DNA from 2 places in the Dactylosporangium sp. CA-139066 genome. Region 2 is predicted to be linked to the other one. Evidence: riboswitches for the same ligand, from Rfam matches in the RefSeq annotation. Region 2 holds a riboswitch; the other holds the start of a gene.

Region 1 (3,391 bases), 430 kb from region 2:
TTCGCGACGACGACGAAGTCCGGGCTGCCGGACGCGATCGGGCCGGCCGGGGTCCGCGCCGTGGCGGGATCCGTGTCGGTACCCGTGGTGGCCATCGGCGGCGTCACGGCCGCCCGGGCCGGGGAGCTCTACTCGGCCGGCGCGCACGCCGTCGCGGTGGTCGGCGCCGTCAGCGGTGCCGCCGACCCCTACGCGGCGGCCATGGAGTTCGTCCGATGAGCGGTCCGGAGCGTTGCGAAGGAGCCGCGAACAACGGGCGCAGCGTCGGCATCGTCGGGGGCGGAATCATCGGGCTCAGCATCGCCTTCGAGCTGCTCGAACGCGGCGTCGAGGACATCACCGTCTACGACCCCGACCCCTCGCGCGGCGCCGGGCTGGTCGCCGCCGGCATGCTCGCCCCGACCGCCGAGTCCAACTACGGCGAGGAGGCGCTGCAGGCGCTCATGCTCGAGTCGATGGGTCGCTGGCCGGGCTTCGCCGCGCGGGTCGAGGCGCGGACCGGGCACAGCCTGGCATACCGCGGCGAAGGCACCCTCCTCGTCGCGCTCACCGGCGACGACCAGGCCGAGATCGACCGGCTGGTGGGGTACTACCGCCGCGCCGGAACGCCGATCGAGCCGCTCACCGGCCGCGGGCTGCGCGAGCGCGAGCCGCTGCTCTCCCCGCGGGTCCGCGGCGGCGCGTTCGCCCCCGGCGACCACCAGGTCGACCCGCGCCGGCTGCTGGGCGCCCTGCGGACGTTGCCGCTGCGGTTCGCGACGCAGAAGATCGATGCGCTGTCCACGGTACGAGACGATGTGATCATCATCGCCGCCGGCGCCGCATCGGCCTCGCTGACCGGCCTGCCCGTCCGCCCGGTCAAGGGTCAGCTGCTGCGGCTGCGCGGCCCGGAACCCCTGCTCACGCACGTGATCCGGGGCGTGGCGAACGGCCGGCACGTGTACCTCGTCCCGCGCGCCGACGGCGAGCTGGTCGTCGGGGCCACCGAGGAGGAGCGCGGCGCGGACACCACCGTCACCGCCGGCGGCGTGCTCGACCTGCTGCGCCCGGCCGCCGACCTCGTGCCCGGCGTGGCCGAGCTGGCCCTGGCCGAGACCCTCGCCGGCCTGCGCCCCGGCACCCCCGACAACGCCCCCGTGCTGGGCTTTCTCGACGGCGAGCGGGTCCTGGCGGCGACCGGCCACCACCGCAACGGCGTCCTGCTGGCCCCGGTCACCGGTGAGGTCGTCGCCGACCTGGTGACCAGGGGATCGACGGACGTCGACATTGCCGCCTTCGGGGCGGGCCGCTTTACCTGAGCGCGGCCGCGGCGTTATGGTCGAGGCGTACCCCGCGGGAGTCCGGTGTGACCGGGCTGAGAGGGGGGCTGTGAGCCCCCGACCGTAGAACCTGATCCGGATCATGCCGGCGCAGGGAGGCAGGAGTGAGCCCGATGCACCTCGTGGTCAACGCCGTCGAGTCGACGGTCGACGACGACACCACCGTCGCCGACGTCGTGCACACCCTCGCGGGCGACGACCCGCGCGGGATCGCCGTCGCCCTCAACGGTGACGTGGTACCGCGGTCCCGCTGGGCGGACACCCGCCCGGCCGACGGCGACCACGTCGAGGTGCTGACGGCGGTGCAGGGTGGATGACCGCCTGCCCGCGGACGCCGGCCTTCCCGTTGACGCCGGCCTGCCCGGGGATGACGGCCTGCCCGCGGATGACGGCCTGCCCGGGGATGACGGCCTGACCATCGCCGGCGAGGCGCTGGCGTCGCGGCTGATCCTCGGTACGGGCGGGGCGACCAGCCACGCCGCTCTCGAGGCGGCGATCCGGGCCAGCGGGACCGCGCTCGTCACCGTCGCGCTGCGCCGGCTCGACCCGGCCGCGCCCTCGCTGCTCGGCGTGATCGAGCGCTGCGGCGTGCGCGTCCTGCCCAACACCGCCGGGTGCTACACGGCCACCGAGGCGGTGAAGCTCGCCCACCTCGCCCGCGAGGCGTTCGGCACGGCGTGGGTGAAACTCGAGGTGATCGGCGACGAGGACACCCTGCTGCCCGACGGGCTCGAGCTGGTCGCCGCCGCCGCGCAGCTGGTCGACGAGGGTTTCGTCGTCCTGCCGTACACCTCGGATGATCCGATCCTCGCCCAGCGCCTGGCCGACGCCGGATGCGCCGCCGTGATGCCGCTGGGCGCGCCCATCGGCTCCGGCCTGGGCATCCGCAACCCGCACAACATCGCGCTGATCCGGCAGAAGGTCACCGTCCCGGTCATCCTCGACGCGGGCATCGGCACCGCCTCCGACGCGGCGCTGGCCATGGAGCTCGGCTGCGACGGCGTGCTGCTCGCCTCGGCCGTGACCCGGGCCGAGGACCCGGCGCGCATGGCCGAGGCGATGCGCCTCGCGGTGCGGGCCGGCCGGCTGGCCCACGGCGCCGGCCGCATCCCCCGCCGCCTGCACGCGACCGCATCGAGCCCGACCGGAGGTATGCCGTGGTAGAGCCCGGCCTCATCGTCTTCACCGACCGCCGGCAGGCCGAACGCCCGCTGGAGGACGTGATCGCCATGGCGATCGACGGCGGGGCCCGGGCGGTGGTACTGCGGGAGCACGACCTGCCGCCCCGCCGCCGGCTGAAGCTGGCCAGCACCATCCGCACGGCCCTGGACCAGGTCGGCGGCCGGCTGCTGCTGGAGGAGGACCCGGCCCTGCGCAAGTGCCACGGCCTCGACGAGCTGGTGGCGGCCGGGGCGGACGGCGTGGAGTACGCCACCCTCTCGCCCATCTACCCGACCCGCAGCAAGCCCGGCTACGGCCCGCCGCTCGGCCTGGCGGCGCTGGGCCGGATGGCGCTCGTCGCGCCCGTCGCCGTGTACGCGCTGGGCGGGGTCGACACCCCGGGCCGCGTCCGGGACTGCCTCGACGAGGGCGCGGCCGGCGTCGCCGTGATGGGTGCGGTCATGCGCGCCGAGGACCCGGCCCGGCTCGTGAAGGAGCTGCTGAACGCATGAGTGGTCCGGAGCGGAGCGTAGGGGCCACTCATCAGTGGCTCAGTAACCAAAGATTCAGGCGACCGGAGCGAAGCGGAGGTCGCATGAATCCCGCCGTGGCCTTGACCATCGCCGGCTCGGACTCCGGTGGTGGGGCCGGCATCCAGGCCGACCTCAAGACGTTCGCCGCGCACGGGGTCTTCGGCACCAGCGTGATCACGGCGCTGACCGCGCAGAACAGCGCGGGTGTGCGGGGCATCTCGGCCGTCGGCCCCGACTTCGTCGCCGCCCAGCTCGACGCCGTCCTCGACGACCTGCCCGTCGCCGCGGTGAAGACCGGCATGCTGGCCACGCCGGAGACCGTCGCGCTCGTCGCCCGGTACGCGCCCCGCCTGCCCAACCTCGTCGTCGACCCCGTCC
Region 2 (3,391 bases):
CGTGTTGAGCGTGCTCAGGGCGATGCGCAGGCCCTGGCCCTCGCCGCCGATCACGTTCGCCGCCGGCACGCGCACGTCGTGGAAGCGGGTCACGCTGTTCTCCAGGCCGCGCAGGCCCATGAACGCGTTGCGGCGCTCGATCGTGACGCCGGGCGCGTCGCCCTCGACGACGAACGCCGTGATGCCGCCGCGGTGGCCCTCGCTCTTCGGGACCAGCGCCATGACCACGAACAGTGTGGCCAGGGTGCCGTTGGTCGCCCACAGCTTGACGCCGTTGAGCAGGTAGTCGCCCTCCGGCGTCGGTACCGCGGACGTGCGCAGGTTCGCCGGATAGGAGCCGACCTCCGGCTCGGTGAGCAGGAACGCCGACACCTCGCCGGCGGCGAGGCGGGGCAGGAAGCGCTGCTTCTGCTCGTCGGTGCCGACCAGCTTGAGCGGCTGGGGCACGCCGATGGACTGGTGCGCCGACAGCAGCGCGCCGATCGCCGGGCTGACCGAGCCGGTGAGCATCAGCGCCCGGCAGTAGTCCAGGTTGGTCAGGCCCAGGCCGCCGTACTTCTCGTCGATCTTCATCCCGAAGGCGCCCAGTTCACCCAGCGAGGTGAGCACCTCGTCCGGAATGCGGGCGTCGCGCTCGATCTGCTGGCCGTCGACCTCGGCGGACAGATACGCGGCCAGCTTCGCGCGGAACTCCGCGCCGCGGGCCTCGGCGGCCGGATCGAGCTCCGGCAGCGGGTCGATGAGATCGAGGCGCAACCGGCCGAGGAAGAGCTCCTTGCCGAAGCTGGGCTTCCTCCACTCGATCTCGCGGTTCTCCTCGATGACCTTGCGCGCCTCCCGTTCGGCGCGCACCGACGTGGAAACCATGGCCACCCCCAGGTAGACGGGCCTGACGACCAGGTTATTACCCGCGAGTAGGCCGCGCTATGCCGAAGTCACACAGCGTGCCACGATGGCATCGGCAAGTGCTGACGGCGCCTGGTCGGGGATCCAGTGACTGACCCCCGCAAGCGGGACGAACCGGTAGTCCGCCGTGACATACTCCGCACAGGCCCGCGCGGCCGTGGCGCCGATCGCCAGGTCGCCGTCGCTCCAGACGTACGTCGTCGGCACCTCCGCCGGCCCCAGCCCGACGAGGTCGAGGGGGCTCATCGCGCGGTACCAGTTCAGCGCGGCCGTCAGCGCCCCGGGCTCCAGTAGCGGGCGCACGTAGACCTCGGGATCGACGCCGGCGCCGTCGAAGAGCGCCCGCAGCCGCCGCGCATCGTCCTCGAGCAGCAGCGACTCCGCCTTCCCGGGCCGGCGGAACAGCTTGATGTACGCGGAGCGCTCCCGCTGGTCGGGATCGTTGGCGTAGGCATAGGCGCTCGCGTGCGGGTGCGGCACCGAGACCGCCGTGAGCGTGCGCACCCGTGAGGGGTGCCGGAGCGCCACGTGCCAGGCGGCCACCGCGCCCCAGTCGTGGCCCACCAGGTGTACCGACGCGAGATCCAGGGCATCGAGGACGGCCACGGCGTCCAGGGCGCACTCGGTGATCCGGTAGGCGTCGGCCTCGGCCGGGCGGGCGCCGGGCGACGTGCCCCGCTGGTCGAGGGCGTAGGTGCGCAGGCCGGCGGCGTGCAGCAGCGGGGTGACCGCCGCCCACTCGCCGCTGTGCTGCGGGAAGCCGTGCAGCAGCAGGACCGGCGACCCGTCGGCCGGACCGCCCGCCACGACGTCGAACGTCAGATCGCGCGCCGTGATTTTCATGACCCGAGACTACGAGTCAACAACGTTCACTGTTACCTTCAGGAAACAACTTCACATCCGACAGGGGAGCGCACAGCGCTGAGAGTGCGGGGGCCGCCACGGGCGGCGCCGCAGACCCTCGAACCTGATCTGGGTAATGCCAGCGCAGGGAGCTCGGTCACCTCACGCCAGCCGTCACGTCCGTCCATATCCCGGGGCGGTCGTGGCGTCGCGTCTCCTTCTGGTTCCTTCGCGGACTGCGTCAGCGCCCGCGGCCCCCGAACTAGGAGGTATCGAACAAAATGCAGACCCGTTGGCGCACCGTCGACATCGTGGTGGCGTCCGTCATCGCCGTGGCGTTCGCGGCGGTCTTCTACGCCTGGAACAACCTCTGGACCGCGCTGGAGGGCAGCTTCGCCCTGCCGTGGCGGGCCGTGATCTACGGTGTCTGGCTGATCCCGGGCGTGCTCGGCCCGCTGGTCATCCGCAAGCCCGGCGCCGGCCTCTACACCGAGATCGTCGCCGCGGTCGTCTCCGCGCTGTTCGGCTCCGCGTGGGGCCTCGGCGTCGTCGTGTCCGGCCTGGTGCAGGGCATCGGCGGCGAGTTCGGCTTCGCCGCGACCGGCTACCGCAGCTACCGCCTGGGCAACGCGCTCATCGCGGGCGGCCTGGCCGGCGTGGGCGCGTCGCTGTTCGACCTGAGCGTGTACTACGGCACCACGTTCACCGTCGCGCAGAAGTGGACGTACGCCGGGCTCGTCGTGCTCAGCGGCGCGGTCGTCGCCGGGGCCGGCAGCTGGGCGCTGCAGCGCGCGCTGTCGAGGACCGGCGTGCTGGACCGCTTCCCCTCGGGCCGCGAACGAGTCGCGGTCTAGAAGGTGCCGCGAACGAGTCACTGTCGAAAAAAGTCTTGAGCACAGTCGAGTTCCGCGGGTTCGGGTGGCGCCACGCCGGGCGCAAGGCGTGGGCGGTGCGCCACCTGGACCTGCGTATCGAGCACGGCGAGCGGGTCCTGCTGCTCGGTGCCTCCGGCGCGGGCAAGTCGACCCTGCTCGCCGCGCTCGCCGGCCTGCTCGCCGAGGACTCCGGCGAGCAGGAGGGCGAGGTTTTCGTCGACGGCGTGCCGGCGCGGCAGGCCCGCCACGAGACCGGCATCGTCTTCCAGGACCCGCAGACCCAGCTGGTGATGCGCCGAAGCGGCGACGACGTCGCGTTCGGCCTGGAGAACCGGGCCGTGCCGCGCGAGCGGATCTGGCCGGCGGTCGACGCGGCGCTGGCGGCGGTCGGCTTCCCCTACGGCCGGGACCGCGACACCGCTGCGCTGTCCGGCGGCGAGCAGCAGCGGCTGGCCATCGCGGGCGTCATCGCGCTGCGCCCGCGCCTGCTGCTGCTCGACGAGCCGACCGCCAACCTCGACCCGGACGGCGCGCAGCTGGTGCGCACCGCGATCGCCAAGGCGCTGCCGGACCTCGACGCCACCATGGTGCTCGTCGAGCATCGGGTCGACGAGGCGCTGCCGCTGGTCGACCGCACGATCGTGATAGGCGAGGACGCCGACGCCGTGTGGGCGCCCGGCGCGCCGCTGCCGGCCCGGCGGGCCACGGCGAAACCCGGCGACCCGCTGCTCACCGCCGAGTCGCTGCGGCTGCCCTTCACCGAGCTC

What was found. Region 2 has a riboswitch for thiamine pyrophosphate ahead of ACQEVU_RS01610 (ECF transporter S component). Riboswitches for the same ligand answer to the same signal wherever they lie in the genome.
Region 1: it holds a riboswitch for thiamine pyrophosphate, as region 2 does, so the genes downstream of both, thiS (sulfur carrier protein ThiS) here and ACQEVU_RS01610 (ECF transporter S component) in region 2, are expected to answer to the same signal.

What each region holds. Positions count from the first base shown of each region.
Region 1 is NZ_JBNJNH010000001.1:779,252-782,642, forward strand. It holds gene thiE (thiamine phosphate synthase) at 1-219, shown strand, start outside; gene thiO (glycine oxidase ThiO) at 216-1,298, shown strand; TPP riboswitch at 1,325-1,434, shown strand; gene thiS (sulfur carrier protein ThiS) at 1,433-1,636, shown strand; gene ACQEVU_RS03685 (thiazole synthase) at 1,731-2,483, shown strand; gene ACQEVU_RS03690 (thiamine phosphate synthase) at 2,477-2,992, shown strand; gene thiD (bifunctional hydroxymethylpyrimidine kinase/phosphomethylpyrimidine kinase) at 3,076-3,391, shown strand, end outside.
Region 2 is NZ_JBNJNH010000001.1:344,688-348,078, reverse strand. It holds gene ACQEVU_RS01620 (acyl-CoA dehydrogenase family protein) at 1-867, opposite strand, end outside; gene ACQEVU_RS01615 (alpha/beta fold hydrolase) at 925-1,749, opposite strand; TPP riboswitch at 1,802-1,918, shown strand; gene ACQEVU_RS01610 (ECF transporter S component) at 2,031-2,603, shown strand; gene ACQEVU_RS01605 (ABC transporter ATP-binding protein) at 2,639-3,391, shown strand, end outside.